4 regions of the Pseudomonas sp. GW823-FHT01D03 genome follow, and region 4 is predicted to be linked to each of the others. Evidence: predicted binding sites of a transcription regulator. Region 4 holds the regulator's gene; each other region holds the start of a gene.
What was found. Region 4 encodes FliA, which starts transcription of late flagellar genes. Its sites were predicted from a motif close to CTAAAGTTTNNNNNNNNNNNGCCGNTAA; they were not measured.
Positions count from the first base shown of each region.

Region 1: AC1RBR_RS26285 (methyl-accepting chemotaxis protein) is a predicted target of FliA. The motif match lies at 2,669-2,696, and genes of this name have one in related genera.
Region 2: AC1RBR_RS21375 (flagellar protein MotY) is a predicted target of FliA. The motif match lies at 2,771-2,798, and genes of this name have one in related genera.
Region 3: AC1RBR_RS14235 (methyl-accepting chemotaxis protein) is a predicted target of FliA. The motif match lies at 5,569-5,596, and genes of this name have one in related genera.

Region 1 is NZ_JBXAKK010000001.1:5,898,742-5,906,548, reverse strand. It holds gene AC1RBR_RS26300 (putative bifunctional diguanylate cyclase/phosphodiesterase) at 1-14, shown strand, start outside; gene AC1RBR_RS26295 (NorM family multidrug efflux MATE transporter) at 142-1,539, opposite strand; gene AC1RBR_RS26290 (LysR substrate-binding domain-containing protein) at 1,698-2,618, shown strand; gene AC1RBR_RS26285 (methyl-accepting chemotaxis protein) at 2,800-4,776, shown strand; gene AC1RBR_RS26280 (aldose 1-epimerase family protein) at 4,996-6,210, shown strand; gene AC1RBR_RS26275 (YifB family Mg chelatase-like AAA ATPase) at 6,207-7,700, opposite strand.
Region 2 is NZ_JBXAKK010000001.1:4,845,064-4,852,870, reverse strand. It holds gene AC1RBR_RS21390 (peroxiredoxin) at 308-910, shown strand; gene rnt (ribonuclease T) at 984-1,661, opposite strand; gene pyrC (dihydroorotase) at 1,658-2,704, opposite strand; gene AC1RBR_RS21375 (flagellar protein MotY) at 2,865-3,773, shown strand; gene AC1RBR_RS21370 (argininosuccinate synthase) at 3,903-5,120, shown strand; gene AC1RBR_RS21365 (hypothetical protein) at 5,271-5,978, opposite strand; gene AC1RBR_RS21360 (response regulator transcription factor) at 6,482-7,108, shown strand; gene AC1RBR_RS21355 (PA3496 family putative envelope integrity protein) at 7,196-7,375, opposite strand; gene nth (endonuclease III) at 7,483-7,807, opposite strand, start outside.
Region 3 is NZ_JBXAKK010000001.1:3,289,886-3,297,692, forward strand. It holds gene AC1RBR_RS14200 (MFS transporter) at 1-640, shown strand, start outside; gene AC1RBR_RS14205 (alpha/beta hydrolase family protein) at 763-1,800, opposite strand; gene AC1RBR_RS14210 (FMN-dependent NADH-azoreductase) at 2,039-2,650, opposite strand; gene AC1RBR_RS14215 (LysR substrate-binding domain-containing protein) at 2,776-3,684, shown strand; gene AC1RBR_RS14220 (MmcQ/YjbR family DNA-binding protein) at 3,681-4,040, shown strand; gene AC1RBR_RS14225 (DUF1294 domain-containing protein) at 4,173-4,601, opposite strand; gene AC1RBR_RS14230 (undecaprenyl-diphosphate phosphatase) at 4,598-5,428, opposite strand; gene AC1RBR_RS14235 (methyl-accepting chemotaxis protein) at 5,724-7,358, shown strand; gene pnuC (nicotinamide riboside transporter PnuC) at 7,554-7,807, shown strand, end outside.
Region 4 is NZ_JBXAKK010000001.1:1,804,478-1,812,284, forward strand. It holds gene flhF (flagellar biosynthesis GTPase FlhF) at 11-1,351, shown strand; gene fleN (flagellar synthesis regulator FleN) at 1,465-2,295, shown strand; gene fliA (RNA polymerase sigma factor FliA) at 2,292-3,032, shown strand; gene AC1RBR_RS08040 (chemotaxis response regulator CheY) at 3,200-3,571, shown strand; gene AC1RBR_RS08045 (protein phosphatase CheZ) at 3,589-4,377, shown strand; gene AC1RBR_RS08050 (chemotaxis protein CheA) at 4,432-6,714, shown strand; gene AC1RBR_RS08055 (protein-glutamate methylesterase/protein-glutamine glutaminase) at 6,764-7,807, shown strand, end outside.

The DNA of each region.
Region 1 (7,807 bases), 4.1 Mb from region 4:
AAATCGTCAGTTGAACGCAATCTCCGGGTTAGGCATGAATCTCTGTGGGAGCGGGCTTGCTCGCGAAGGTGTCGTGTCAGTCAAAGCATAGGCTGCCTGACCCACCGCTTTCGCGAGCAAGCCCGCTCCCACAACTGAATCTCAGTCTGCCTGAGCGACTGTGTACTGGTTTGATGACAGAGGTTCGCGCTGAATCATCCGCTTCATCTTCCATTCAAACGCCAGCGTCAGGCTCACCGCCGCACATGCCAGCCCCAGCGCCAGCCCCCACCAGACGCCAGTCGGTCCCCAGTTCAAATGGAACGCCATCCACCACGCCGCCGGGGCGCCAATCAGCCAATAACAAGCGAGGCCGACCAAAAAGGTGGTTTTTGCGTCCTTGAGTCCACGGATGCAGCCCATGGCGATGGTCTGCGTGCCGTCAAACAGCTCGAACCACGCCGCCACCGCCAACAGACTCACGGCCAGACGAATTACTTCGGCAAAGGCCGGATCGTTGTGATCGAGGAACAACCCGACCAACTGGTTCGGCAACAGCCAGAACACCATGGCGAAACCCAGCATCACCACCGCACCAAAGACGATGCCGACTCGCCCGGACATCCGCGCATCGCTTAGTTGCCCGGCGCCGTAGTGCTGGCCGACGCGCATGGTGATCGCGTAGGACATCCCCGCCGGAACCATGAACGCCACCGAAACGATCTGCAGGGCGATCTGGTGTGCGCCCAATTGCGTGCTGCCCATGGTGCCCATGCACAGCGCCGCGAAGGCAAACAGGCCGACTTCCACCGCGTAGGTACCCCCAATCGGCAGGCCGAGGCGCCACAGTTCTTTCAGATACTGACGATTTGGCCGTGACAGGCCGGCGCGCAATGGGTAGGCGTCATAGGCCGGGTGCCGGCGAATGTGCCAGGCGAGGGCCAGCGCCATGCAGTTGGCGACAATCGCGGTGACCAGACCGATTCCAGTCAACCCCAGCTTCGGCAGGCCGAACATGCCGGTGATCAGCGCGTAATTGAGCAGGAAATTGGCCACGGTGCCGCCGAGGCTGATGACCATCACCGGGGTTGCCCGGCCGATCGCACTGGTGAAACCGCGCAGGGCCATGAAGCTCAGGTAGCCGGGCAGGGCGAAGGGCAGAGCGATCAAAAATTGTCCAGCAGCGTTGACGTTGGTTTCGGTCTGGCCGAACAGCAGCAATACCGGCTTCAGATTCCACAGCAGCAACCCGGCGCCCAGCGCCATCAGCCACGCCAGCCACAACCCGGCCTGAGTCAGGCGGGCCGCGCCGATGATGTCGCCAGCGCCCTGACGGATCGCCACCAGCGTGCCGACCGCGGCGATCACTCCGATGCAGAAAATCGACACGAACGAATAACTCGCCGCGCCCAGTCCGCCGCCGGCCAGGGCTTCGGGACTGAGGCGCGCCATCATCAGGGTGTCGGTCAGCACCATCAACATGTGCGCCAACTGTGAGGCGATCAACGGCCCCGCCAGCCGCAGGATGGCCCAGAGTTCGGTACGCACAGGATGCTGCATGGTCATCACCACCCATCAATCAGAGGGAACAAGAGACCGTCGATTCTCGGCGCTTGGAAAGGTTTGCACAAAAGGATAAAAAGGATGGGTAGCATGATTAAAACTCATATGAGAAAAACTCGCCGGGGTGGCCGGATGCCGCCAAAGGAGCTTTGTGTATGTCCCGTCGTCTTCCTCCCTTGTATGCCCTGCGCGCATTCGAAGCGGCGGCGCGGCACAGCTCGTTCACCCGGGCGGCCGAGGAATTGTCGATTACCCAGAGTGCAGTCAGCCGGCACATCAAGACGCTGGAGGAACACTTTGCCTGCAAGCTGTTTCACCGCAGCGGACGCAACCTGCAACTCACCGAGTCGGCGCGGCTGCTCTTGCCCGGCATTCGTGATGGTTTCGCAGCCTTGGAGCGCGCCTGCAACACCTTGCGCGCCGAAGACGACATTCTGCGCATGAAAGCGCCGTCGACCCTGACCATGCGCTGGCTGCTGGCCCGGCTCAGCCGTTTTCGTCACCTACAGCCCGGCAACGAAGTGCAACTGACCAGTGCCTGGATGGACGTGGATTCGGTGGACTTCAACAACGAGCCCTTCGACTGCGCGGTGCTGCTGAGCGATGGGCACTTCCCGCCGGACTGGGAGGCCAGCCTGCTGTTTCCCGAGGAATTGATTCCTGTCGGCGCGCCGAACCTGCTGAACGATCAGCCTTGGGATGTGACGCGGTTGGCCTCCACCGAGTTGCTGCACCCGACCCCGGACCGGCGCGACTGGCGCAGTTGGCTGGAACATATGGGGCTGTCCGATCAGGTTTCGCTCAAGGGCGGACAGGTGTTCGATACCCTGGAGCTGGGCATGATTGCCGCGGCGCGTGGTTACGGGGTATCGATGGGCGATTTGCTGATGGTCGCCGAGGATGTGGCGCAAGGAAGACTGAGCCTACCGTGGCCGACTGCCGTCGCCAGCGGCCTGAATTACTACTTGGTGTGGCCGAAAACCCGTCCGGGAGGTGAACGTTTGCGCCGTCTCAGCGACTTCCTGCAAGGCGAAGTGCGGGCCATGGCGTTGCCGGTGGTCAAGCGCTTGAGCTGAAACGTTCGAGCCCGCACAATGCCGGCCTTATGCCATAACCCTGCTGTTCGCTCAAGTATTCGGCTTTACCGCCGAATACGTGCATGTGGAACCGTCGTGCAGGTATCCACGATTCACCCCCATTAGAAAATTATCCGAGCTGCGATCAAGGAGGATCGGCAAGTTCGGCCAGGAGCTGTCCATGTCTCAACCTCGCGCTCGGATCGCCTCGCAGCTGGGCCTCGCGCTCGCCGTGATACTGGCGATTGTCATCAGCGGCAGTACTGTCTTTGCTCTGCGTTCGCTGGATACCGCCAACCTCGCCACCCGTGAAGAACACCTCGCCAGTGAAGCGCGGCTGCTGGCCGACCAGTTGAGCACCTTCCACGGCACGCTGCGTGAAAGCACCCAGCGCCTGAGCGGGCTGTTCGAGAAGCGCTTCAGCGCCGGTCTGAGCATTCACCCGGATGCACCGGTGGCGGTGGCCGGTACCCAGACTCCTGGCCTGCACCTGGGCAGCGAAGTGCTGAACAACAACTTCAAGGAAGTCGACGAGTTCAAGCAAATGACCGCTGGGGTTGCCACGCTGTTCGTACGCAGTGGCGAAGACTTCGTGCGGGTCAGCACCTCGCTGACCAAACAGGACGGCACGCGCGCCATCGGCACTTTGCTCGATCATGCGCACCCGGCTTATGCGAAGTTGATGGCCGGGCAAGGCTACGTCGGCCGCGCGTTGCTGTTTGATCGCTCCTACATGACCCAATACACCCCGGTGCGCGACAGCAGCGGCAAGGTGATTGCGGTGTTGTTCGTTGGTTTTGACTACACCGACGCGCAGAACGCCCAATTCGACAACCTCAAGCGCTTCCGCATCGGCCAGACCGGTTCGCTGGCGCTGCTGGATGAGCAGAACAAATGGCTGGTGGCGCCGGCGGGTGTCCAGGCACTGGATCAGGCGGTCACGGTGATCGGCGGCCTGGCCAAAACCCCGGGCAAGGGGCAGTTCTGGAGCGACAAGAACGAAGATTTCTACAGCGTTTCCGTGCCATTCGACGGTGGCCCGTGGGCGGTGGTGGCGAGCATGCCTAAAGCCGAAATTCGCGCGGTGACCTGGAGCGTCGGCACGCAACTGGCCATCGGCAGTCTGCTGGCGATGCTGCTGGCGGTGGGTTCGGTGGTGTGGTTGCTGCGCAGCAAACTGGCGCCGCTGAGTGATCTGGTGCGCCAGGCCGAAGCGCTGGGCGCGGGTGATCTGAGCGTGCGCCTGAACGTGTCGAGCAATGACGAGATCGGCCAGCTGTCCCGCGCGTTCAACCAGATGAGCCAGGCCCTGTCGACCATGGTCGAGCACATCCGCCGCGCCTCGGAAGAGGTCAACAGCCGTGCCCAGGCGCTGTCTGGTTTGTCCGGCGGTGCGTACGAAGGCATGGAGCAGCAGTCTGGCGAAATCACCAGCATGGCTGGCGCGGTGGAAGAGTTCAGCGCCACTTCGCTGAACATCGCCGACAACATGGGCGCGACTCAGCGTCTGGCGCAGGAAAATGCCCAGCAGACGCAAATCGGTCGTAGCTCGATGGAAGAAGCTTCGTCCTCGCTGGAGCAGATCGCAGGTGCACTGAACACCACCGCGACCGTGATCAACACCCTCGGTCAGCGATCCCAGGAAATCGGCGGGATCGTCAGCGTGATCACCTCGATCGCCGAACAGACCAACCTGCTGGCGCTCAACGCGGCCATCGAAGCGGCCCGCGCCGGTGAACAGGGCCGTGGTTTTGCCGTGGTCGCCGATGAGGTACGCAACCTGGCGTCGCGCACCCGTCAGGCCACCGATGAAATTTCCGGGATGATCCACAGCATCCAGCAGGAAACCGGCAACGCGATCAGCACCATGGAGCAGGGCAATGTGCTGATGCAGGAAGGCCTGTCGCGTAACGCCAATGTCGCCTCGGCGCTGGCGCGGATCGATGAGCAGAGCCGTTCGGCAGGGCAGCAGTTTGCCGCGATTACCACCGCGACCCAGGAGCAGAGCAGCACGGCGACTTTGCTCAGCAGTAATCTGCAGAGCATTGCGTTGGCCAACAGCGAACAGCGTGAGGTTGTTTCTAACTTGGCCGTGACCGCCAAGGAGCTTGAGAAATTGGCGGCGGACTTGCGTTCTGAGGTTGATCGTTTTCGTTGATGCGCAGCTGAAATAGCTATCGCGAGCAGGCTCACTCCTACAGGTGTATTGGTCGATCACAATATTTGTGATCACTGAAGATCCCTCTAGGAGTGAGCCTGCTCGCGAATGCATCACTGCCAATCCTGGATAAAGCACTCGATCTCATACTCTTCTGGACTTGCTGAAACGTTTCCGCAGCGCTATAAAAATGGCACAACTCCAATAAAGGCTGCTGCCATGACCCCGTTCAAACTCGCCGTTGCACTCGGCGCACTCTCTGCTGCTTCCCACGCCATGGCCTGGGATTACGTACTCCTCGATAACAACAAGCCCGCGCAAAACTGGAGCATCACCAGTGAGCAGCTCGGGGTGAAAACCGACAAGCCGTTCTCCGTGAGTCTGCGAACCTTGCACGGCGGACGACAGGAAGGTGTCAGCATCGTCGATATCGATAACGGCACGATGAAACTCTCGGTGGTACCGACCCGTGGCATGAATGTCCTGCAGGCGACTGTAGGAAATGTGCGCATGGGCTGGGATTCGCCGGTCAAGGAAGTGGTCAACCCGGCCTTCATCGAACTCAATGGACGCGGTGGCCTGGGTTGGCTGGAGGGCTTCAACGAGTTGGTGACCCGCTGCGGGTACGAATGGGTCGGCCATCCCGGCATGGACAATGGTGAGTTGCTGACTCTGCACGGGCGCGCCGCCAACATTCCGGCCAGCAGCGTTACCCTGCACATTGATGAGAAGCCGCCGTACGCCATCAGCCTGCGCGGCGAACTGAAGGAGCAGGCCTTCAAGAAAGTCCACTTCTCGGTCGTCACCGAGCTGGTCACCGAGCCGGGCAGCGTGCGCTTTGCCCTCAACGATACGCTGACCAACAACGGCGATTATCCGAAGGAATATCAGGCGCTGTATCACAGCAATTTCAGTACGCCGTTCCTCGAGCAGGGCGCCCGTTTTGCTGCGCCGGTAAAACAGGTCTCGCCATTCAACGACAAGGCCAAGGGCGACTTGCCCGACTGGCAGACCTACCGCGCACCGACCAAGGACTACGACGAAACCGTCTACAACGTCGTGCCCTATGCCGACGCCAAAGGCGAAACCCTGACCGTTTTGCACAACAAGGCCGGCAGCCTCGGTGTCTCCGTTGGCTTCAACACTCAGCAGTTGCCGGTGTTTTCCCTGTGGAAAAACACTGACACCCAAGGGCAGGGCTATGTCACTGGGCTTGAGCCGGGCACCAGTTTTTCTTACAACCGCCGCTATCAGCGTCCGCTGAATCTGGTGCCGACCATTGCGCCAAAGGCCAGCCAACAGTTTCAGATCAGCTACAGCCTGCTCGCAAACAAAGGCGCTGTGGATAACGCCTTGAAGCGCGTGACCGAGATTCAGGCCGGGCGTGAAACCGAAGTGCGGCAGACGCCGCTGGTTGATCTGACCGAGCATTAAGGCGTCGCTGGCCGGTATTGCAACGCCTCGGCCAGATGTTCGCGCTTGATTGCATCGACTTGCTCAAGGTCTGCCAAGGTTCTGGCGACTTTGAGCAAACGATGGGCTGAGCGCAGCGACAAGGTCAGCCGCTCACAGGCTGATTCCAGCCATTTCTCATCGGCTGTGGATAACTTGCAGTGCCGCTTCAGGCCTGGCAGATCGAGAAACGCATTGGCACAACGCTGACGCTTTTGCTGTCGTTCGCGTGCCTCGGCCACCACGGCTGCCGCACTGGCGCTGTCCTCGCCCGGCTTCACTGCCGGATTCAACGCCGTCGCTTCCCGCGCCACCGTCAGGTGCAGATCAATCCGATCCAGCAACGGCCCCGATAGCTTGTTGCGGTAGCGCTGCACCATGTCCGGTGTACACGAGCACTTGCCGCTCGGCTCGCCAAGATATCCACAAGGACAAGGATTCATTGCCGCCACCAACTGGAAACGCGCGGGAAAGCGTACGCGATCCTTGGCTCGGGCAATCACGATATGCCCGGATTCCAGCGGCTCGCGCAGCACCTCCAGTACCTTGCGATCGAACTCCGGCAGCTCATCGAGAAACAGTACGCCGTGGTGGGCGAGGGTGATCTCGCCGGGTTGCGGTTTCGAGCTGCCACCGACCAGTGCCGGCCCGGAGGCCGAGTGGTGCGGCTGGCGAAAGGGCCGTTGTGGCCAATGGGTCAGTGGGACGCCGCTGGCGACCGATTGAATCGCCGCCACTTCCAGCGCCTCGCATTCGGACAGCGGCGGCAGCAGCCCGGGCAAGCGACTTGCCAACAAGGTCTTGCCGGTTCCCGGTGGCCCACTGAACAACAGGTTGTGCGCGCCTGCCGCCGCAATCAGCAGCGCCCGTTTCGCGGACATCTGCCCTTGTACTTCGTTGAGGTCGGGATAAGGTTTCGCCGCATGGATCAGCCCGTCCGAGACATAAGGCTCGACCGGCGTATGCCCGTTGAAATGCGCCACCGCTTCCAGCAGATGATCCACCGCAAACACCTTCAAACCCGAGGCCAGGCACGCTTCTTCGGCATTCGCCCGCGGCACCACCAGTGCCCGCCCGGCCTTGCGCGCCGCGAGCGCCGCCGGCAACACCCCGCGTACCGGCCGCACAGCGCCGGACAACGCCAATTCACCAAGGCATTCCACATCATCCAGCGTCAGACACGGCACCTGCACACTCGCCGACAGAATCCCCAGGGCAATCGCCAGATCAAAGCGCCCGCCATCCTTGGGCAGATCCGCCGGCGCCAGATTCAAGGTGATCCGCCGCGCCGGAAACTGCAGCCCGGAATTGATGATCGCGCTGCGCACCCGATCCTTGCTCTCCTTCACCGCCGCTTCGGGCAGGCCAACCATGGTCAGCGACGGCAGACCGTTGGCCAGATGGACTTCGACGGTAACGGCGGGAGCATCCACGCCAATCTGGGCGCGACTGTGGACGATGGAGAGGGACATGGTCGTTCCTTGAGCTGAATCGGGGAGCCGCTTCCTGCGGGTTTTTGAAGGTTAGTTGGGGAAGGGCGATCAGGCGGGGGCGAACTTTCACTGGATGTTGCGGGAAA
Region 2 (7,807 bases), 3.0 Mb from region 4:
GAACCGTCGCTGGTTGTGACTCAATTGCGATGGATCTTAATGTTAACGAGAATGATTGTCAAAGTGCTTTCTGAATGGTTTTCGATCGAAAGGCTGGTCACTGACGAACGGTGATTAATGGCGAATTGCCTGGCCCCGAAAATGCTGTTCCGTTATCCGCCTTGGGCAAAAAACCGTTAAGGACAGGCGAAAAACGCAGTGTATGATGGTCGGCCCTTGCGAAGAGGGTTCGTGTCACAGGGCTGTCGCCTCAGGGTGGCAGGCTGGCCCGGACCCTGAACTTCAAGTTATTCACCAGGAGATATCCATGAGCGTACTCGTAGGCAAACAAGCCCCAGACTTCACCGTCCCGGCCGTACTCGGCAATGGCGAGATCGTTGACAGCTTCACCCTGTCCTCGGCCATCAAAGGCAAATACGGCCTGGTGTTCTTCTACCCACTGGACTTCACCTTCGTCTGCCCGTCCGAGCTGATCGCTCTGGACAACCGCATGGCCGACTTCAAGGCGCGCAACGTGGAAGTGGTCGCCGTGTCGATCGACTCGCACTTCACTCACAACGCCTGGCGCAACACCCCAGTGAACAATGGCGGCATCGGCCAGGTGAAATACACCATGGCTGCCGACATGAAGCACGAAATCGCCAAGGCCTACGACGTTGAGTCCGAAGGCGGCGTGGCTTTCCGTGGCGCGTTCCTGATCGACGACAAGGGCGTTGTCCGCTCGCAGATCATCAACGACCTGCCGCTGGGCCGTAACATGGAAGAGCTGATCCGTCTGGTCGACGCGCTGCAATTCCACGAAGAGCACGGCGAAGTCTGCCCTGCGAACTGGAAAAAAGGCGACAAAGGCATGAACGCTTCGCCAGAAGGCGTTGCGGCTTACCTGACCGAGAACGCTGCTGCCCTGTAAGGCGCAACGTCGCGGTACAAAAAACCGGCCCATGTGGCCGGTTTTTTTATGCGCGGGATTTGTCCGACGAGGATCAGTCGTCGAAATCTTCCCAGCCGCCCATCTGTTTCCAGCGGTTGACGATGCCACAGAACAGCTCAGCGGTCTTCTCGGTGTCGTAACGCGCCGAATGCGCTTCACGGCCGTCGAAGTCGATGTCCGCTGCCTGACAGGCCTTGGCCAGGACGGTTTGACCGTAAGCCAGACCGGCCAGTGTCGCGGTGTCGAAGCTGGAGAACGGGTGGAACGGGTTGCGCTTCATGTCCAGACGCGCAACCGCAGCATTCAGGAAGCCAAGGTCGAAACTGCTGTTGTGGCCGACCAGGATCGCCCGTTTGCAGCCATTGGCCTTCAGCGCCTTGCGGATGCCACGGAAGATGTCGGTCAGCGCGGTTTCTTCGCTGACGGCCATGCGCAGCGGGTGATCGAGCTTGATCCCGGTGAACTCCAGCGCGGCTGCTTCGATGTTGGCGCCTTCGAACGGCTCGACACGGAAGAAGTAGGTGTGATCCGGGTAGACAAACCCCTTTTCATCCATGGCGATGGTGGTCGCGGCAATCTCCAGCAGAGCGTCGGTGGCCGAGTTGAAGCCACCGGTCTCTACGTCGACAACAACCGGCAGGTAGCCGCGAAAACGCGCTGCCATTGGATGACGGGAACCGCCGCCGCCACCTTGACCGTCCAGTTCATCGTCGAAATGGTCTTCACTCACGCGTGTTCCTCCAGCAGGCGCCAGCGCAGTTTTTCACCGGCGCGCAGCGGGATAACGTTCAGCTCGCCGAATGGCAGGCTGGTCGGGGCGGTCCATTCTTCGCGAACCAGGGTGATGTGATCGGTGTTGACCGGCAGGCCGTAGAAGCGCGGGCCGTTGAGGCTGGCGAATGCTTCGAGCTTGTCCAGCGCATTGCGCTGTTCGAACGCTTCGGCATACAGCTCGATGGCGGCGTACGCGGTGTAGCAGCCGGCGCAGCCGCAGGCGGCTTCCTTGGCGTGCTGGGCGTGCGGCGCCGAGTCGGTACCGAGGAAGAACTTGGCGCTGCCGCTGGTGGCGGCGTCGAGCAGGGCTTCCTGATGGGTATTGCGCTTGAGGATCGGCAGGCAATAGAAGTGCGGCCGAATCCCGCCCACCAGCATGTGGTTGCGGTTGTACAGCAGATGATGCGCGGTGATGGTGGCGCCGACGTTGGCCGAAGCCTCGTTGACGAACTGCACGGCGTCGCCGGTGGTGATGTGTTCGAACACTACTTTGAGCGTCGGGAATCGCTCGACCACACGGCGCATGTGCTCATCGATGAAAATCTTTTCGCGGTCGAAGACATCGACATCGCCACGGGTGACTTCGCCGTGGATCAGCAGCGGCATGCCGACTTCAGCCATGGCTTCCAGCGCCGGGAAGATCTTGTCGATGCTGGTCACGCCGGAGTCGGAGTTGGTGGTGGCGCCGGCCGGGTACAGTTTGGCGGCGTGCACGAAACCACTGGCCTTGGCCTCACGAATTTCTTCGGGCTGGGTGCGGTCGGTGAGGTACAGCACCATCAGCGGTTCGAAGCGACTGCCGGCCGGGCGGGCAGCGAGAATCCGCTGGCGATAGCCGTCGGCTTCAGCGGCGTTGCGCACCGGTGGTACCAGGTTGGGCATGATGATGGCGCGGCCAAAGGTGCGCGCAACATCGGCAACGGTATTGGTCAACACGGCACCATCGCGAAGATGAATGTGCCAGTCGTCGGGACGCAGCAGGGTCAGGCGGTCGGACATGAGGGGATTCCAGGCGGGTCAAACTGAGGGGAATGCTACCGGAAAAGACTCTTGCAGGCACCCGCTATCAAGTTTTGCAGGAACCTTCCGATATCCCGTAGGTATGCCGTAAACATAGTGTGAATCGGTCTTTGTGTGACAGAAGCCAATGGAGCCTCCCGTGCGCCAGCGATATTTAGCCTTGCTCAGTGTGTTTGCCAGCCTCCCCGCGATGGCGCTGACTTACCAGACGCGTCTGGAGAACATTGAGTGGACGGTCGAGGGCGACAAGTTCGAGTGCCGCCTGACCCAGCCGATCACCGATTTCGGTTCGGGCCAGTTTGTGCGCAAGGCCGGCGAGCAGGCGATATTCCGCCTCAATGCCTACAACGCCATGCTCGGCGGAGGTTCGGCGACGTTGCTTGCGGCGGCGGCGCCATGGCAGCCGGGGCGCAACGACATCAACCTGGGCAGCGTCAGGATCGGTACCGGCAACGTGCTGTTCAACAGCTCACAATCCCAGGCCGGCGGATTGATCAGCGGTCTGCTCGATGGTCGCAGTCCGGTGGTGCGCCGTGCGTCTGGCGATGGCCGGGTTTCGGAAGTGCGTCTGCTGCCGGTAAAGTTCAGCAAAGCGTTCAATGATTACCAGACGTGTGTGGCGAAATTGCTGCCGCAGAATTTCGATCAGGTAAAACAGTCTCAGGTCGGCTTCCCCGGTGAAGGCACCGATCTGGATGCCGCCGCCAAAGCCAAGTTGCAGGTAATGCTCGAGTTCATGAAGGCCGATCCGACGGTCAATCACATCGAGCTCGATGGCTACTCCGACAACAGCGGCAACCGTCTGACCAACCGTGAACTGTCGCGCCGTCGCGCGCTGGCAGTGGTCGATTTTTTCAAGGCCAACGGTATCGCCGAATCGCAAATCACCGTGCGTTTCCATGGCGAGCAATACCCGCTGGTGCCAAACAACAATGCGGCCAACCGGGCGAAGAATCGTCGGGTCAGCGTGAAGCTTGCGCGAGTGGCGCCGACTACCGCGCCAGCGCCGCAAGCCAGCACACCAGCCAATGCTGCGGCGACTTCCTGACCCATCGGTCATCGTCGCGCTCTCGACAGATTCTGTCGCTTTGTCGTCTTAAGCTGTCGCGCCTCTGTAAATTATCGCATTTGAGCGGTAGACTCCTCGGCTTTCCGTAGAACCCCGTGGAGTGATGGCATGGCGGACGTAAACAAGGTCGTTCTGGCGTATTCCGGCGGCCTGGACACTTCGGTGATCCTCAAGTGGCTGCAGGATACTTATAACTGTGAAGTGGTGACCTTCACCGCTGACCTGGGTCAGGGCGAAGAGGTCGAGCCGGCTCGCGCCAAGGCTCAGGCCATGGGCGTCAAAGAAATCTACATCGATGACCTGCGCGAAGAATTCGTGCGCGATTTCGTGTTCCCGATGTTCCGCGCCAACACCGTTTACGAAGGCGAGTACCTGCTGGGTACTTCCATCGCACGTCCGCTGATCGCCAAACGCCTGATCGAAATCGCCAACGAAACCGGCGCCGACGCCATTTCCCATGGCGCCACCGGCAAGGGCAACGACCAGGTGCGTTTCGAACTGGGTGCCTACGCACTCAAGCCTGGCGTGAAAGTGATTGCGCCATGGCGTGAGTGGGACCTGCTGTCCCGCGAGAAGCTGATGGACTACGCCGAGAAGCACGCGATCCCGATCGAGCGTCATGGCAAGAAGAAGTCCCCGTACTCGATGGACGCCAACCTGCTGCACATCTCCTATGAAGGCGGCGTGCTGGAAGACACCTGGACCGAGCACGAAGAAGACATGTGGCGCTGGACCGTCTCCCCGGAGAAGGCTCCCGACACCCCGCAATATCTGGAACTGACCTACCGTAACGGCGATATCGTTGCGCTGGACGGCGTCGAAATGACTCCGGCCACCGTACTGGCAACGCTGAACAAGATCGGTGGCGCTCACGGTATCGGTCGTCTGGACATCGTTGAAAACCGTTACGTGGGCATGAAGTCCCGTGGCTGCTACGAAACCCCGGGCGGTACCATCATGCTGCGCGCGCACCGCGCCATCGAATCGATCACCCTGGACCGCGAAGTCGCTCACCTCAAAGACGAGCTGATGCCGAAGTACGCCAGCCTGATCTACACCGGCTACTGGTGGAGCCCGGAGCGTCTGATGCTGCAACAGATGATCGACGCTTCGCAGGTCAACGTGAACGGTGTGGTTCGCCTGAAACTGTACAAAGGCAACGTGATCGTTACCGGCCGCAAGTCCGACGATTCGCTGTTCGACGCCAATATCGCGACCTTCGAAGAAGACGGCGGCGCCTACAACCAGGCCGACGCGGCGGGCTTCATCAAGCTCAACGCGCTGCGCATGCGCATTGCTGCCAACAAAGGCCGCAAGCTGTTCTAAGCCTTACAGGGCTGTAAAAATGGCGGCTTGTCTCAATGACAATGCCGCCATTTTCATTTCTGTGTTTGTCTGGCGTTAATCCATAGCTTTGATCGTTACCGTTAACTCCGGCATTTTCTTGAATGTCCACTTCTGGCATCTACTCTGCGTTCATGCTCCTTTCAAAACCGTGGTGCTTTGCGTGCTCACGTTGTAAGCAACGAGAAGTTTGGCGCCACCGCTTTTTTTCGACTGTTTGATAAGGCCGGGGATAATTTGCTTGAGCAAAACTTCGCACGCAGTGTCGGTCAGAAATACCACGGCCCTGGGCGGTTGCTTGCCAAGATGCGGAAAGTGTTCGACCAGCGCATTGAACGCCTGAGCGCTGCTCAACCGCCGTACATCTAAGGCACACAATGTGCCGATGGATTTAGGCAGCTGAATGTTGTGCTCAATCCACGGTCGCTCCGCGCAGGATTCGCCAGCGCCGCCAGGGGGGAGTTGCCTGAGGTCGATGCTATGGACAGACAAAGTCCATTCCAATCCGTTTGCAGCTGATGTTTCGCCTGCTGCCACAAATGCTTTTGCTGGAGGCGAGCAGGAGTGGAGCTCGCGCTGTTTCAACTCCTCGAAATTTTTTAGGAAGCTGTCGTCCTTATCGAAATCCGAAGGCGCATAAAGCGAACGGTAGTTGAAGTTCAGCGTTAAAAAGAATAGCAGCAACAAGTAGAACGGAAAGCTGATCAGGAACCAGATATAGACCTCCCTTTCGGTGTTATCAAGGAAGGGCAGGGAAATGGCAGCTGATGATTCGGAAATAAATGCAAATATCGCAATTACAGTCATGGGGTTGGTTATTTTTCTTTTGATTTTTATCATGGGGAGTGCTCATTAAATATATTTCCAGTGCTTGTGTTGAATTGTTTTGTATGGAGGGCTACAACTTGGTAGTTGGGCTATTTTTATATTAAAAAAAATCGCTTGGGTAGAAGTATCTTGTTTCAGACGTTGATTTTTCAAAGTGTTTTTGATGGGTTTCATGTTGTTTTTTACAATTTATAATCCGCCGGGGGCTGACGGTGCGTAGCGACGCGCAGTCAATGAATTATCGCGTTTTTTCAGACGCTCACAGAGCCTTCTGCTTCAACGGAGGAGTACGCGTGGCTTCCAGGGCGTCATGTTTTTCGCATCGATGTGAAGGCGGAAAGATACGTCATCCCATTTAAAAATCGCCTGTATGGATTTTTTTGTAGGAATAATCTTTATTTGCTGTAGGGAATGTCCTTTGCTGGGATTGCAATGAAACTCTCTTGTGCCATGTCAGAAGTGACTGGGCTATTGTGCGTGCTCTAAAAATTCGAACAGCGAAACTGGACTTGCCCATGAATAAAGTGCTGATCGTGGATGATCATCCCGTCATTCGTCTTGCTGTGCGTATGCTGATGGAGCGTCATGGCTACGAAGTCATTGCAGAAACGGATAATGGTGTGGATGCTTTGCAACTTGCACGTGAACAGATGCCGGATATCGTTATTCTGGATATCGGAATACCGAAACTCGATGGTCTTGAAGTTATTGCGCGTCTGAACTCGACACCCATGCCGTTGAAAGTTCTGGTATTGACCTCCCAGGCACCGGGGCATTTTTCAATGCGCTGCATGCAGTCGGGTGCTGCGGGGTATGTATGTAAACAACAGGATCTGACTGAGTTGCTGAGTGCGATCAAAGCTGTACTGTCCGGCTACAGCTATTTTCCAAACCAGGCCCTGCACACCGTGCGTACCAGTCTTGGTAATGCCAGTGAGGCCGATATGGTGGATCGCCTCTCCGGGCGCGAAATGATGGTGTTGCAGCAATTGGCGCGTGGCAAGACCAACAAGGAAATTGCCGATGGCATGTTTCTCAGCAACAAGACGGTCAGCACTTATAAGACCCGTCTGTTATTGAAACTCAATGCCCGCTCGCTGGTGGACCTGATTGAATTGGCACAACGCAACGGACTGGTCTGATGATCATTAATGCCGACGGAGCATGGGCCGCTCAGTGTCGGATTGTGCAGAAAGTAAAAAGCCTCCGGTTCGGGAGGCTTTCAAGTGTCAGAGATCAAAATCGTAATCGGCCAATTGCTTTTGCAGTCGGCGCTCCTCAAGCATGTTATCGATGGTGCGACGTTTGCTCAGATTGGTCTTGGCGACCTCGACCACCGGTTCGGCGTCGTCGGTTTCCACCGCGGTAAAATCTTCATCTACGTCCAGTTGTTCTTTGCTGTCAGTCATAAGGTGAACTCCAGGCTAAGACTGCCTTTGGCGCTCCTTATATCGATATTCCTGCTGCGGGTAAAAAAGATTTTTTCAATCGAAGAATCAATTATTCCAATAGCCAATCAATCGTCCGAGGTTTTGTGTTTGTACTCGCACAAATCTTCGATCCGGCAGCTGCCACAGCGCGGCTTGCGCGCCAGGCACACATAGCGACCGTGCAAAATCAGCCAGTGGTGGGAGTCCAGCAGGTAGTCTTTTGGCACAAACTTCATCAGCTTCTTTTCCACTTCAACCACATTTTTGCCCGGGGCAATGCCGGTGCGGTTGCTCACGCGAAAAATGTGCGTGTCGACCGCCATGGTTAACTGGCGAAAAGCGGTGTTGAGGACCACGTTGGCCGTCTTGCGACCCACGCCTGGCAGCGCTTCCAGTTCTTCACGGGTCTGC
Region 3 (7,807 bases), 1.5 Mb from region 4:
TGCCCTGTCGGTTCTGGCGGCGGGCGCTCTGGTGTTGATCCGCAATAAACCCTCGGTGCCGGTGGTGCGCGGCGAACGGCTGTCTTTTTGGGCGGTGTTCGGGCGGATTGCACCGTATGGCGCCAGTTTGACTCTGGCGTCGATCGGTTACGGCACGCTGACCACCTTCATCACCCTTTATTACCTCAACCGTGGCTGGAGCGGCGCGGCGTATTGCCTGACGGTGTTCGGCGTGTGTTTCATCCTGTCGCGGCTGCTGTTCATTTCAGCGATCAGCCGTTTTGGTGGTTTCAATTCGGCGATTGCCTGCATGAGCATCGAGACCGTTGGCCTGGTCTTGCTGTGGCTGGCGCCGTCCACCCCGTTCGCCCTGATTGGCGCAGGGCTGGCCGGGTTTGGCTTGTCGCTGGTGTATCCGGCGCTGGGGGTCGAGGCGATCAAGCAGGTGCCCAACTCAAGCCGTGGCTCGGGGTTGGGGGCCTATGCGGTGTTCTTTGATCTGGCGCTGGCGATTGCCGGGCCGTTGATGGGCGCGGTGGCGTTGAATCTAGGGTACGCGTGGATTTTCTTCAGTGCGGCGCTGTTGTCGGTGATCGGGCTGGGGTTGACCTTGGTGCTCAAGCGCCGCTCGATGTCCTGAAGTTTCGTACAAATCACTGTGGGAGCGGGCTTGCTCGCGAAGGCGGTCGATCAGTCGCTATCTACATTGACTGACCCACCGCATTCGCGAGCAAGCCCGCTCCCACGGGGGAATTGAGTCGTTTATTGATCTGCGGTCTGCATCCCCGCGCGGTTCGGCTTGCCCAGCGTTCGAGAAAAAAACTGCCCGGCTTCGGAAATCAGGTTGCGATGGATATCTTCGCGGTTCACGCCGTCAGCGTCGGTGCACAGCGCCGGCATGGCGAGAATCTGCTCTTCGTTGCACGGCGCCATGAATACGAAGTGCCCTGCCCCGGCCAGCAACTTGAAGTCTGGTGCGGTCGGCAGCTTGCGCGCCAGCGCGGCGGCGTTTTTGTCGAAGGCCACCAGTTTGTCACCGTCGCCGCTGTACAGCAGCACCGGCACATGCACGTCCGCCAGAGTGCTGCGGCCGAATTTCAGGCTCAGCGGCGCCATCAGCAACAGCGCATGCACGCGCGGATCGGCCACTGGCTGCAGGTCATCGCGGTCGACGATCAACTCGCCCTGGGTGTTGCAGGCATCATGGTCGTCAGGACGCTCCTGGCAGTACCGGCGCAGGCGATCCAGATCCGGCTGCGCGCCAGAGAGGATCAACGCGGTTTCGCCACCGGCCGAATAGCCAATCACCCCGACCTGATCAGCGTTGATGAATGGCGAAAGCATCGGGTCGCCGAGGGTGGCGGTGATCGCTTCGGAAATCTGGATCGGCCGCCCATACAGATTGCTCAGGGTGCCGAGGCGGCTGTGGTCCTTGGAGTTGTCGCCGGGATGAATCACCGCGACCACCACAAACCCCTTGCGCGCCAACGAGGTGGCGAGGTCATGCAGCGCCAGCGGCGTGCCGGTGTTGCCGTGGGACAGCATCAGCATCGGAAAGCGACCGATCGCTACCTTGGTGTCGGCGCCCGCCTCGACGGTGTAACCCTCAAGCAGGCTGCTGTGTTCGCGGTCGCTGGAGGGATAGAAGGCGATGGCGCGCATCGGTTGCAGATCCAGCGGATCAAGGAACGTCATCTCGTGGTAACCGACACTCCAGACAGGGTGTCGCCCCGGCGCGGCATGCACTGAATTAACGCTGCCGAACAGGCACATCAGTAACGCTGCACAAAGACGCATCATGGGATGGCCCACCCTGTGTTACTCAATCGAATGATCCTTTGTGCTCCGACACGCCCGAAACCCGGTGGTTCGGTAATCCGGCGCGGCGCTGCACTCAGATGTTGATCGTCTGACTGCATAACCCGGGCCAGATTATGCAACAGTCAGAAACAAAAAACTCCGCATCAGGCCCTTGCAGAACCAGAATACAGAGTTTTTTGAGGGGCTACATGAACCGCAGCTGGTCTTTACGCAATGCTTATGCAGCGGCGAACAGTTGCTCGCTGATCTTCGCCTGAGCAGCGCTCATCGCGTTGTTGCGCACTTCATCACCGTAGGCCAGACCTTCGGCACGGACGATTTCGATGTCGGTGATGCCGAGGAAGCCCAGTACCAGCTTCAGATATTCTTCGTGGGCGATGCCGCTTGCCTGACCGGCATGGATGCCGCCGGAGGTGGAGACGATCACCACTTTCTTGCCACCGCACAGGCCTTCAGGCCCAGCTTCGGTGTAACGGAAAGTCTGGCCGGCGACGGCGACGCGGTCGATCCACGCCTTGAGCTGGGTCGGTACGGTGAAGTTGTACATCGGTGCGGCGATGACGATGGCATCAGCAGCAATGAATTCGGCCAGGGTCGAAGCGCTCAGCTCTGCTTCGTGCTGTTGTGCGGCGTCGCGCAGTTCAGCGGTGGTACCGGCAGCCACCAGGGTGGTTGACGAGAAGTGGCTGATGGCGTCGGCGGCCAGGTCGCGGTAGGTGACCACGGCGGTTGGCTCGGCGGCTTGCCAGGCTTTGACGACTTGGCTGCTCAACTGGCGGGAAGCGGAGTTGTCGCCCAGAATGCTCGAATCGATGTGCAGCAGTTTCATGTGGAATCTCCTGTAAAGAATCGCCGGCGGCGACGGAATGGAGACAATCCTACGGAAGAAACCAATAGCTGATTAGCCGCCGACAATGCGATAGTTCGTCCCACTGATAGAACGGTGGGCTTTTCATGCAGGATCTCAACGATCTCTACTATTTCGCCAAAGTGGTCGAGGCCGGTGGCTTTGCCGCAGCCGGGCGATTACTGGGCATTCCCAAATCCCGCCTTTCCCGTCGCATTGCCGAACTCGAGGAGCGCCTCGGCGCTCGTCTGCTGCAACGCACCACGCGCCAGTTGAACCTGACCGCGGTTGGCGAGCGCTACTTGCGTCACTGTCAGGCAATGTTGCTGGAAGCGGAGATGGCCGACGAAGCGGTCGCCAGCATGTCCAGCGAGCCACGCGGCCGCTTGCGGGTGTCCTGCCCCACGGGTCTGGCGCGAGAAATGTTGCCATGGGTGATCAGCGAATTCCTCGGCAAATTCCCTCAGGTGCAACTGGAGGTGGTGTTGCTCAACCGCCGGGTGGATCTGGTCGCCGAAGGCTTCGACGTGGCCCTGCGTGTACGCGAGTTGGGCGATGAAGATCCCTTGCTGGTCACCCGGCGTCTGCGCCAGGCACAAATGGTCGTGGTGGCCAGCCCGGCTTTTGTCGAGGGCAAAACCATCACTCATCCGCAGGACTTGAAGAACCTGCCGGTGCTCGGCGCGCTGGAGGCCGATCGCATGGTGCATGTGCGCTTGCTGGACGAGCAAGGCAACAGCGTCGAACTGAACATGGAAGCGCGGCTGGGCATCGATGATTTCATCGTGCGCAAGGCCTGTGTGCTGGCCGGCCAGGGTTTCACTCTGCTGCCGATGATGTATTGCGAAGCCGACCTTGAGAGCGGCGCGCTGGTGCAATTGCTGCCCGAGTGGTCGTTGCCCGGCGGCTGGTTGCAGGCGGTGTATCCGCATCGGCGCGGGGTGATGCCGGCGGTGCGGGCGTGGATCGATCATCTGGTCGAATCGTTCAATGCGTGTGGGGAGCGGTTGTTATGAAACAGGGAAAGATGAACGAAGCGGACGTCGCCGCCTTCTGTCTCGCCTTGCCAGGTGCGCGAGAGGATTACAAATGGGGCGGCGTGCGGGTGTTCTCGATTGCCGGCAACAAGATGTTCGCCCTGCAAGGGCTGCGCGGGGACTCATTGGCGTTCAAAGTCGACAAGGACCTGTTTCTCGGCCATTGCGACCGCCCGGGGATTCACCCGGCGCCGTATCTGGCGCGGGCGCAGTGGATCATCATGCACCCGCCCTACCCGCTGGGTGCCGAGGAGTTGCAGGGATTGCTGCAGCGTTCACATCAATTGGTGGTGGGCAAGTTGCCCAAAAAAACTCAAATCGGATTACTGCTTTAGCTTTTGATTTTGGTGGGAGCGGGCTTGCTCGCGAAAGCGGTGTGCCAATGGACGAATATGTTGTCTGACACACCGCATTCGTCGGAACGCCGCCCGGAGCAAGCCCGCTCCCACAGGGTTTCTTGTGTTGCTTCAGAACAGTGACAGCAGGTTCGAACCGAGAAACACCTGGTCGATCCAGAACACCTGATGCAGCGCCACAATCACCCAGAACAGAATCTGAAACGACACCTTGCGCGTCTTGTGCCGGAATACCTGTTGGGCGATCAGCGCGCCCGGCCAGCCGCCGGCGAGTTCCAGGGCATGGAGAATGTTCTCCGGCGTGCGCCACGCATCGGCGCGGGCCTTGCGTTTGTCCGCCCAGTACATGAAAAACGCCAGCACGCTGACCACGCCATAGGCAGTCAACGGCACCAGCGAGATCCCGCGCAGCCACATCGACAGCGAACCAAACAGTGGCAAGGCGCAAACAATCAGCAGCACTGCCAGTTTCAACTTCAGATGCTGAATACCGCCACGGGACGCGTGTCCATCCGGGCGGCGCGCGCGGGAATCATTCATGGTTTGACCGCCGACCAGTCCACCCAGCCGAACTGCCAGGTCGCCAGAATCACCAGACCAAAAACGATCCGGTACCAGGCGAACGCCGCGTAGCTGTGGCTGGCGATGAACTTGAGCAGACCGCGCACGGCGATCATGGCGAAGATGAACGCGGTGACGAAGCCGATGGCGAATACCGGAAAATCCGCCGGCACGAACAGATCTCGATATTTGTAACCCGAGTACACCGCTGCACCGACCATGGTCGGCATCGCCAGGAAGAACGAGAACTCGGTCGCGGTCTTGCGCGACAGGCCGAACAGCAGACCACCGATGATCGTCGAGCCCGACCGCGAAGTGCCAGGAATCATCGCCAGACACTGGGCGAACCCGACTTTCAGCGCGTCCTTCCAGGTGATCTCGTCCACGGTTTCAGCGTGCACCTCATGCTGGCGACGCTCGGCCCACAACATGATCACGCCGCCCACCACCAGTGCGGTCGCGACGGTGATCGGGTTGAACAGGTATTGGTGAATCAGGTCGGCAAAAATCACCCCCAATACCACCGCCGGCAGAAACGCGATCAGCAGGTTGGCCGTAAAACGCCGTGCACTCGGCTGGGTGGGCAGGCCAATCACCACATCGAGAATCTTGCGGCGAAACTCCCAGACCACTGCGAGGATCGCGCCAAGCTGAATAATGATGTTGAACGCCATGGCTCGTTCGCCACCGAACTCGAGCAAGTCGGCGACAATGATCTGGTGTCCGGTACTGGAAATGGGCAAAAACTCCGTCAGCCCCTCTACAACTCCAAGAATCAGTGCCTGCAAGGCGGTCCAAAGATCCATCAATCCCCCAAAGAGCGATGCACGCGGGCATGCCCCGATAATATTTTTCTAACGTTCACTGCGTTCAGCGTAGCTGTACCGATTCCGCGCGCACAGGATCCACACGAAACGGTCAAAATTCCGTGAAATATCAACTTGGATTCAGGTTTTCACGCGCGGGGCCGAAATCCTAACAGACAAGCCTTGATAGTGCAGCGGCGTTATACGACTTGGGTCGCGTATGCCCGACCACTCAAACGTGGTTGGATGCTGGCGTTGATTTATTACAAGAAAAAGAAATCGGAGTGACAGCGTTATGAACAGCTTGCGCAGTGTGTCGATCAGCCGACGCTTGTGGCTCATTTTGATTGTGGCCGTGGTCATGTTGTTGACCTTGGGCGTGTTGATGCTCAAGCAGATTCACGATGACCTGTATCACGCCAAGGCACAGAAAACCCAGCATGTGGTGCAGACCGCCAGCGGTCTGCTGAGTTACTACCACGACCTGGAAACCAACGGCACGCTGACCCGCGACGCCGCACAGAAACAGGCGCTGACCGCCATTCGTGGCCTGCGTTACGACCAGAGCGATTACTTCTGGATCAACGACCTCACCCCCGTGATGGTCATGCACCCGACCAACCCCAAACTCGAAGGCCAGAACCTCTCGGCGATCCGCGACCCGGACGGCTTCGCGGTGTTCAACGAGATGGTTGCGATCGCCAAAAGCAAAGGCGCCGGCATGGTCGATTACCGTTGGCCCAAGCCCGGCGCCAGCGAGCCGGTCGCGAAAACTTCCTACGTAAAACTGTTCGAGCCGTGGGGCTGGGTGCTCGGTTCGGGGGTTTACGTCGATGATGTGCAAAGCGAGTTCCGCGCTCAGTTGATCAAGGCCTCGGTGATCGGCCTGGTCATCGCGCTGATCATGGCCCTGCTGGTGATATTGATTGCCCGCAGCATCGTCCGTCCATTGCAGGAAACCGTGAACGCCATGGCCAATATCGCCAGCGGTGAAAGCGATTTGACCCGCAGCCTCGATACCCATGGCCAGGACGAAGTCACGCAACTGGCCCACCACTTCAACGCCTTCACCGCCAAGCTGCGCCGGGTCATCGGTGACTTGCAGGTTTCGGCCAGTGCCTTGGGCCAGTCGTCCAGCGAACTGGGCAGCGATGCGACTCAGGCTCAGCAGCGCAGTCAGCAGCAATCGCAGCAGATGGAACTGGTGGCGACCGCGATCAACGAAGTGACCTACGGCGTGCAGGATGTGGCGAAGAATGCCGAGCACGCTGCTGCGGAAATGCGCGATGCCGAAGCCCAGGCGCAACAGGGCCAGATCAACATCGACGGCAGCCTGCAACAGATCGATAAGTTGTCCGCAACCATTGATCAGGCGGTCGAAGTGATTCGCACCCTGGCGGCGGAAAGCACGCAGATCGGCAGTGTGCTGGAGGTGATCCGCTCGATTGCCGAGCAGACCAACTTGCTGGCGCTCAATGCTGCCATCGAAGCGGCCCGCGCCGGTGAACAGGGCCGAGGCTTTGCGGTGGTGGCCGATGAGGTGCGGTTGCTGGCGCAGCGCACGCAAAAGTCGACAGCGGAAATCCAGAGCATGATCGAACGCCTGCAAAATCATTCCGAAGCCGCGGTGAAAGTGATTGGTGACAGCAGCAAGGCCTCGCAACTGACCATCGAACAGGCGGGATTGGCCGGCGCGAGCCTGAATGCCATCGGCCAGGCACTGCGCAATCTCAACGGCCTGAACGCTTCGATTGCCAGCGCCACACTGCAACAGGCGCATGTAGTCGAGGACATCAACCAGAACGTCACCCAGGCGGCCGGCCTGTCTCACAGCACGGCGCTGGCGGCCGAGCAGTCGAGTGTGGCGAGCGTGAAGCTGGGGCAACTGAGTGAACAGCTGAACCAGCTCCTGCGCCAGTTCCGCGTCTGACCTGACTCACTTTGTGGGAGCGGGCTTGCTCGCGAAGGCTTGGTGTCAGTCGCTATTGTCGTTACTGATAAAACGCTTTCGCGAGCAAGCCCGCTCCCACAGGGGGACCAGGTGCCCCGTCAAAATCGGCAAGGCTCACTCCTGCAGGTTTTTGGGTACAATCCGCTCCCTCCTCAACTCCCTCAAGGAACCCCCATGTCCGGGCTTGAACTGTTTGCCGCCGCCCTCGGTGTGATCGCCGTGTGGCTGACGGTCAAACAGAATCCGTGGTGCTGGCCGATCGGCCTGGTCATGGTGTTGCTCTACAGCTGGATCTTCTATGACGTGAAGCTGTATTCGGACATGTTGCTGCAAGTGATTTACGCCGCGCTGCAAGTCTACGGCTGGTGGCAATGGACCCGCGCCGGGACGATGCACGACGGCCGTGAAGTCACGCGCCTGGATCAGCG
Region 4 (7,807 bases):
GTAGTGGTTTATGCAAGTTAAGCGTTTTTTCGCCGCCGATATGCGTCAGGCCATGAAGCTGGTTCGTGATGAGCTGGGCGCTGATGCCGCCATCATTGGCAACCGCCGCATTGCCGGCGGCGTCGAGCTGACGGCGGCGCTGGATTACAAATTGTCGGCGCTGGCGCCACGGGTTCCGAACATGGAACTCGAGGACGAGCTGCGCAAGACTCAGTCGCGCATCGTGACCGCCCAGGCCGAGCTGAGCCTGCGTGGCGAAGCCGACGGCAACACCAATCGCCAGTTGTTCGCCGGGCTGCCGTTGACGGCCGGCCTGCCGCTGACCGCTGCCGAACCGTTGAGCGAACCGACTTACGCCGCCCCGGCGCGTCCGGCTCCGGCACCTGCACCGGCGGCCGCAGGCGTCGATCCGCGTGCGCTGGATTCGATGCGTTTCGAATTGAACAGTCTGCGTGAGCTGATGGAAGTGCAGCTCGGCACCCTGGCCTGGAATCAGCTGCAAGGCAGCCGTCCGGCGCAAGCCAATCTGTATCGCCGTCTGCAACGCATCGGTCTGTCCGGGCCGTTGTCGCGCGATCTACTGGCGATGATCACCGATATTGAAGAACCACGTCAGGCCTGGCGCATGCTGCTCGCGCACCTGGCGCGGATGATTGCCGTACCGGAAGTCGAGCCGCTGGAAGAGGGCGGGGTGATTGCCATGGTCGGTCCGGCCGGCATGGGCAAGACCACCACCCTGGCCAAACTCGCTGCGCGTTACGTGCTCAAGTACGGCGCGCAGAATGTCGCGCTGGTGAGCATGGACAGTTTCCGTATCGGCGCCCAGGAACAACTGAAGACCCTGGGTCGCATTCTTAATGTGCCGGTGACCCACGTCGATCCGGGCCAGTCGCTGGTGCAGGCGCTCGACCCGCTGCTGCGCAAACGCGTGGTGCTGATCGACACCGCCGGCTTGCAGGCCAGCGATCCGGCTTTGCGCATGCAGCTGGAAAGTCTGGCCGGGCGTGGCATCCGTTCAAAAAATTATCTGGTGCTGGCAACCACCAGCCAGAAACAGGTTCTAACCGCCGCGTACCACAGTTACAAGCGTTGCGGGCTAGCCGGCTGCATCCTGACTAAACTGGATGAGACGGCCAGTCTTGGCGAAGTATTGAGCCTGGCGATCAGTCATGAATTGCCGGTCGCGTACCTGACCGATGGCCCACGGATTCCGGATGATCTGCATCTGCCGCGCCGTCATCAACTGGTCAGCCGCGCCGTCAGCGTGCAAATGCAGGAAGAACCCAGCGAAGAAGCCATGGCTGACATGTTCGCTGATATCTACCACAGCCCGACCAAGCAGGTTGGCTGAGGTAATGAACCGTTTATGTACCTACATCGATGGTCTGCCATGCATTGTTCCGGTTGAGAACGCGCAGCCAGTAATGTGGCCTCCGTCTATGCAAGACAAGGTAAAGAAATAACATGGGCAGCATGCATCCCGTACAGGTGATCGCGGTGACCGGCGGCAAAGGTGGCGTCGGCAAGACTAACGTGTCAGTGAACTTGTCTCTGGCGCTGGCAGAGCTTGGCCGTCGGGTCATGCTGCTGGACGCCGACCTGGGGCTGGCGAACGTCGACGTTCTGCTGGGACTGACCCCCAAACGTACTCTGGCCGATGTGATTGAAGGCCGCTGCGAACTGCGCGACGTGCTGTTGCAGGGGCCCGGCGGGATCCGCATCGTGCCGGCCGCTTCCGGCACCCAAAGCATGGTGCACCTGAGCCCGGCGCAACATGCCGGTCTGATTCAGGCCTTCAGCGACATCGGCGACAACCTCGATGTGCTGGTGATCGACACCGCTGCGGGTATTGGTGACTCGGTAGTCAGTTTTGTCCGCGCCGCTCAGGAAGTGTTGCTGGTGGTCTGCGACGAGCCGACCTCGATCACCGACGCCTACGCGCTGATCAAACTGCTCAACCGCGACTACGGCATGAACCGCTTCCGCGTCCTCGCCAACATGGCGCAGAGCCCGCAGGAAGGGCGCAACCTGTTCGCCAAGTTGACCAAGGTCACGGATCGCTTCCTCGACGTCGCCTTACAATACGTCGGCGCCGTGCCGTACGACGAAAGCGTGCGCAAGGCAGTGCAGAAGCAGCGAGCGGTCTATGAAGCCTTTCCGCGTTCCAAGTGCGCGCTGGCGTTCAAGGCGATCGCGCAGAAGGTCGATACCTGGCCGCTGCCTGCCAACCCGCGCGGTCACCTTGAGTTTTTCGTCGAGCGCCTCGTGCAGCAAACAGCAGGGCCTGTGTTATGACCGCGAGCGGTATGAACTACTACAAGAAGTCGGCACGTGACGCGCAGTACGAGTTGATCGAGCGTTACGCGCCACTGGTCAAGCGCATTGCCTATCACTTGCTGGCGCGCTTGCCGGCGAGTGTGCAGGTTGAAGACCTGATTCAGGCCGGGATGATCGGCCTGCTCGAAGTCTCGACCAAATACGACGCCAGCAAAGGCGCCAGTTTCGAAACGTACGCGGGCATTCGAATCCGCGGCGCGATGCTCGATGAAGTGCGCAAAGGGGATTGGGCACCACGCTCGGTTCACCGCAACACCCGTATGGTCAGCGACGCAATTCGCTCAATTGAAGCTAAAACCGGACGTGATGCTAAAGATCACGAGGTTGCGGCCGAACTCCAATTGAGTCTCGACGATTACTACGGGATTTTGAATGACACGCTGGGCAGCCGGCTGTTCAGTTTCGACGACCTGTTGCAGGACGGCGAACACGAAGGGCTGCACGAGGATGGCGCCAGTGCTCATCTTGAGCCGTCACGCGATCTGGAAGATGAACGCTTCCAGGCGGCGCTGGCGGATGCGATTGCCAATTTGCCGGAGCGTGAGCGACTGGTGTTGGCGCTGTACTACGACGAAGAGCTGAACCTCAAGGAAATCGGTGAAGTCCTTGGCGTCAGTGAATCGCGGGTCAGCCAGTTACACAGCCAGTGCGCGGCCCGTTTGCGGGGGCGTTTGGGGGAGTGGCGAGCGCGCTGAAGGCAGTGTGGGGACACTGCGAACGAGGCTGGTGCGGTGATGAACGGCACCGGTCTTGCTCTGTTGTGCTCCAGACAGTCATCGAGTGCTTTGCCGGATTGATTGAAGTGGCGCGTCCAGGTGCTGGGCGCGTTTAAGACTGCTTGGAGGTCGAATTGAACAAAGACATGAAAATCCTCATCGTTGATGACTTCTCAACGATGCGGCGGATCATCAAGAACCTGCTGCGCGATCTTGGGTTCACCAATACCGTCGAGGCCGACGATGGCACTACCGCCATTCCGGTACTCAACAGCGGAAGCATCGACTTTCTGGTAACGGACTGGAACATGCCGGGCATGACCGGTATCGACTTGCTGCGCCACGTACGTGCCGATGAAAAACTCAAGCATCTGCCCGTGCTGATGGTGACCGCTGAAGCCAAGCGCGAGCAAATCATCGAGGCCGCTCAGGCCGGTGTGAACGGCTACGTGGTCAAACCTTTCACGGCTCAGGCGTTGAAAGACAAAATCGAGAAGATTTTCGAACGCATCGGCTGATGACGCGCGGGGGAGCTATGGAGCATAACGAATCTTCACAGGGCGATTTCGAGTCGACCCTGAAAAAACACGCGGTCGAACTGGTCGAGAGCCTTGAAAAAGGCAGGTTCGGCGACGCTGTGCAACTGATCCATGAGCTCAATCAGACCCGTGACCGCGGCCTGTATCAGGAAGTGGGCAAGCTCACACGCGAACTGCACAGTGCGATCGTCAATTTCCAGATCGATCCGCACATGCCGCAGGCCGAGGAAGTGTCGCAAATCACCGACGCCACCGAACGCCTGGGCTATGTGGTCAAGCTGACCGAAGCCGCGGCCAACCGCACCATGGATCTGGTGGAAAGCGCCACCCCGGTGGTCAATGGCCTGGCTGAAGAAGCCCAGGCCCTGAGCACCGATTGGGGCCGCTTCATGCGTCGTGAGGTCGGAGCTGAAGAGTTCCGCGAACTGGCGCGCCGGGTCGACGGTTTTCTGTCACGCAGCAGCACGGACAACCGTGCGGTGTCGAGCAACCTCAATGACATCCTGCTGGCTCAGGATTACCAGGACCTCACAGGTCAAGTGATCAAGCGTGTGACCCAACTGGTCACCGAAGTCGAAAGCAATTTGCTCAAACTCGTCCTCATGGCCAGTCAGGTTGACCGCTTTGCGGGCATCGAACACGACCGTGCCGCGATGCTTGCAGAAAAAGATCCACAAAAACATCTCTCGCAGGGTGAAGGTCCGCAGATTCATGCCGATAAACGAGAAGACGTTGTGTCCGGTCAGGACGATGTGGACGATTTGTTATCCAGCCTCGGATTCTAGAGTTTTGGAATTTTAGGTTTTTTGGGTTTTTAGACCTGTAGGAGCACCCCATTAATGAGCTTCGGCGCCGATGAAGAGATCCTTCAGGATTTCCTGGTTGAGGCCGGCGAGATTCTTGAGCAACTGTCCGAGCAACTGGTCGAGCTGGAAAGCCGCCCGGATGACGCAGATCTGCTCAACGCAATTTTTCGCGGTTTCCACACTGTAAAAGGGGGCGCCGGCTTCCTTCAGCTCAATGAGCTGGTGGAGTGCTGTCACATCGCCGAAAACGTGTTCGACATCCTGCGCAAGGGTGAGCGTCGCGTTGATGCAGAACTGATGGACGTGGTGCTTGAAGCACTGGACGCGGTGAACAGCATGTTCAGCGAAGTCCGTGAACGTGCACCGATCACTGCTGCAACCCCGGAACTGCTGGCCGCGCTGGCGCGTCTGGCCGAACCGCAAACGGCCGACGAAGCTCCGGCTTCGCCAGTGGCCGAGATGATCGAAGAACTGGTCGTCGAAGGCGATTCGAGCGATTCGGGCGACATCACCGATAACGAATTTGAACAGTTGCTGGATTCGCTGAACGCCGTCAAGGCCGAGGCCGAAACCCCGGTTGCTGTTGCACCTGCGCCGGCTGCCGATGCGGCCGCCAGCGATGAAATCACCGACGCCGAATTCGAGTCGTTGCTCGATCAGCTGCACGGCAAAGGCCAGTTCGCGGCGGACGCCGTGGCACCGGCAGCGGCCGCTCCGGCGGCACCCGCGGCGGGTGACAGCTCGGACATCACCGACGACGAATTCGAAGCACTGCTCGATCAGTTGCACGGCAAGGGCAACTTCGCCGTTGAAGCGCTGGAGTCGGCGATCGCCTCGGCACCGGTTGCGCCTGCCGCACCGGCGGCCGCCGCTGCCGGCAGCGATCTGATCAGCGATCACGAGTTCGAATCGCTGCTCGACGAATTGCACGGCAAAGGCAAGTTCACCGACGTTGGCGCCGCTGCTGCGGGCACCGCGTCGACCGTGGCTGCGCCTGCCGCCAAGGCCGCCGCCGCTCCGGCTGCTGCGCCAAAGGCTGCACCCAAGCCTGAGCCGAAAGCCGAAGCGCCAAAACCGGCCGCCGCTGCTGCACCGGCGCCGGCCCGTGCCGCCGCTGCTCCGCCGCCGGAAAAACCGGCGAGCGAAGCCGAGACCACTGTGCGGGTCGATACCGCACGTCTCGACGAAATCATGAACATGGTCGGCGAGCTGGTGCTGGTGCGTAACCGTCTGGTGCGCCTGGGTCTCAACAGCGGCGACGAAGCCATGTCCAAGGCTGTGTCGAACCTCGACGTGGTCACGGCTGACTTGCAGACCGCGGTGATGAAGACCCGGATGCAGCCGATCAAGAAGGTCTTCGGGCGCTTCCCGCGTCTGGTTCGCGACCTCGCGCGTCAGCTCAAGAAAGAGATCAACCTGGAACTGGTGGGTGAAGAAACCGACCTCGACAAAAACCTGGTCGAGGCCCTGGCCGACCCGTTGGTCCACTTGGTGCGCAACGCGGTCGACCACGGCATCGAATCACCGGAAGAACGCGAAGCTTCGGGCAAGGCCCGTGGCGGTCGCGTGGTACTGGCCGCCGAGCAGGAAGGCGATCACATCCTGTTGTCGATCTCCGACGACGGCAAGGGCATGGACCCGAACGTGCTGCGTTCGATCGCGGTAAAACGCGGTGTGATGGACAAGGACGCGGCCGATCGCCTGAGCGATACCGAGTGCTACAACCTGATTTTCGCCCCGGGTTTCTCGACCAAGACCGAGATCTCCGACGTGTCCGGCCGCGGTGTCGGCATGGACGTGGTGAAGACCAAGATTTCCCAGCTCAACGGTTCGATCAACATCTACTCGACCAAGGGCCAGGGCTCGAAGATCGTCATCAAGGTGCCGCTGACGCTGGCGATCATGCCGACCCTGATGGTGATGCTCGGCAATCAGGCGTTCGCGTTCCCGTTGGTCAACGTCAACGAAATCTTCCACCTCGACCTGTCGACCACCAACGTGGTGGACGGTCAGGAAGTGGTGATCGTGCGGGACAAGGCGCTGCCATTGTTCTACCTCAAGCGCTGGCTGGTCAGCTCCGCCGCTCACGAAGAGCAGCGCGAAGGCCATGTGGTGATCCTTTCGGTGGGCACCCAGCGGATCGGCTTCGTCGTCGATCAACTGGTCGGCCAGGAAGAAGTGGTCATCAAGCCATTGGGCAAAATGCTGCAGGGCACTCCGGGCATGTCCGGCGCCACCATCACCGGTGACGGCCGCATCGCGCTGATCCTTGATGTTCCAAGCATGCTCAAGCGTTACGCGACGAAGCGTATTTGAATCCGGGGCGGCGGGGCGACGACGTCCCGCTGCACCTAATGGAGTGTTTATGGCAGTCAAAGTCCTGGTGGTGGACGATTCGGGTTTTTTCCGCCGCCGCGTCTCGGAAATTCTTTCAGCGGATCCGAGCATCCAGGTGGTCGGCACGGCCACCAACGGTAAAGAGGCGATCGATCAGGCCCTGGCCCTCAAGCCGGACGTGATCACCATGGACTACGAGATGCCGATGATGGATGGCATCACGGCGGTGCGGCACATCATGCAGCGCTGCCCGACCCCGGTGTTGATGTTCTCCTCGCTGACGCATGAAGGCGCCCGGGTCACCCTGGATGCGCTGGACGCCGGCGCGGTGGATTTCCTGCCGAAGAATTTCGAAGACATCTCGCGCAATCCCGAGAAGGTCAAGCAACTGCTGTGCGAGAAGGTTCACAGCATCTCGCGCAGTAATCGTCGTTTCAGCGCCTACAGTGCGCCGGCTCCGGCCGCTGCACCGACGCTTGCGCCAGCCCCGGCGGCATCGAGCTTCAGCAGCCACAGCGCTGCTGCTCCAACGCGTCCGACGCCTGCTCCGGCACCTGCTCGTGCGCCAGCTGCCAGCGCGTCGTCGCCGGCACCGAAACGCAAAGCCTACAAACTGGTTGCCATCGGTACCTCGACCGGCGGCCCGGTTGCCCTGCAACGGGTGCTGACCCAATTGCCGGCGAACTTCCCGGCGCCGATCGTGCTGATCCAGCACATGCCGGCGGCGTTCACCAAGGCGTTTGCCGAGCGCCTGGACAAGCTGTGCCGCATCAGCGTCAAGGAAGCCGAGGATGGCGACATCCTGCGTCCGGGCCTGGCGCTGCTGGCCCCGGGTGGCAAGCAGATGATGATCGACGGCCGTGGTGCGGTGAAGATTCTGCCGGGCGACGAGCGTCTGAACTACAAGCCGTGCGTGGACATTACTTTCGGTTCCGCCGCGAAATCCTACGGTGACAAAGTTCTGGCGGTCGTACTGACCGGCATGGGCGCCGACGGCCGCGAAGGCGCGCGTCTGCTCAAGCAGGGCGGCAGCTCGGTATGGGCCCAAGACGAAGCAAGCTGCGTGATCTAC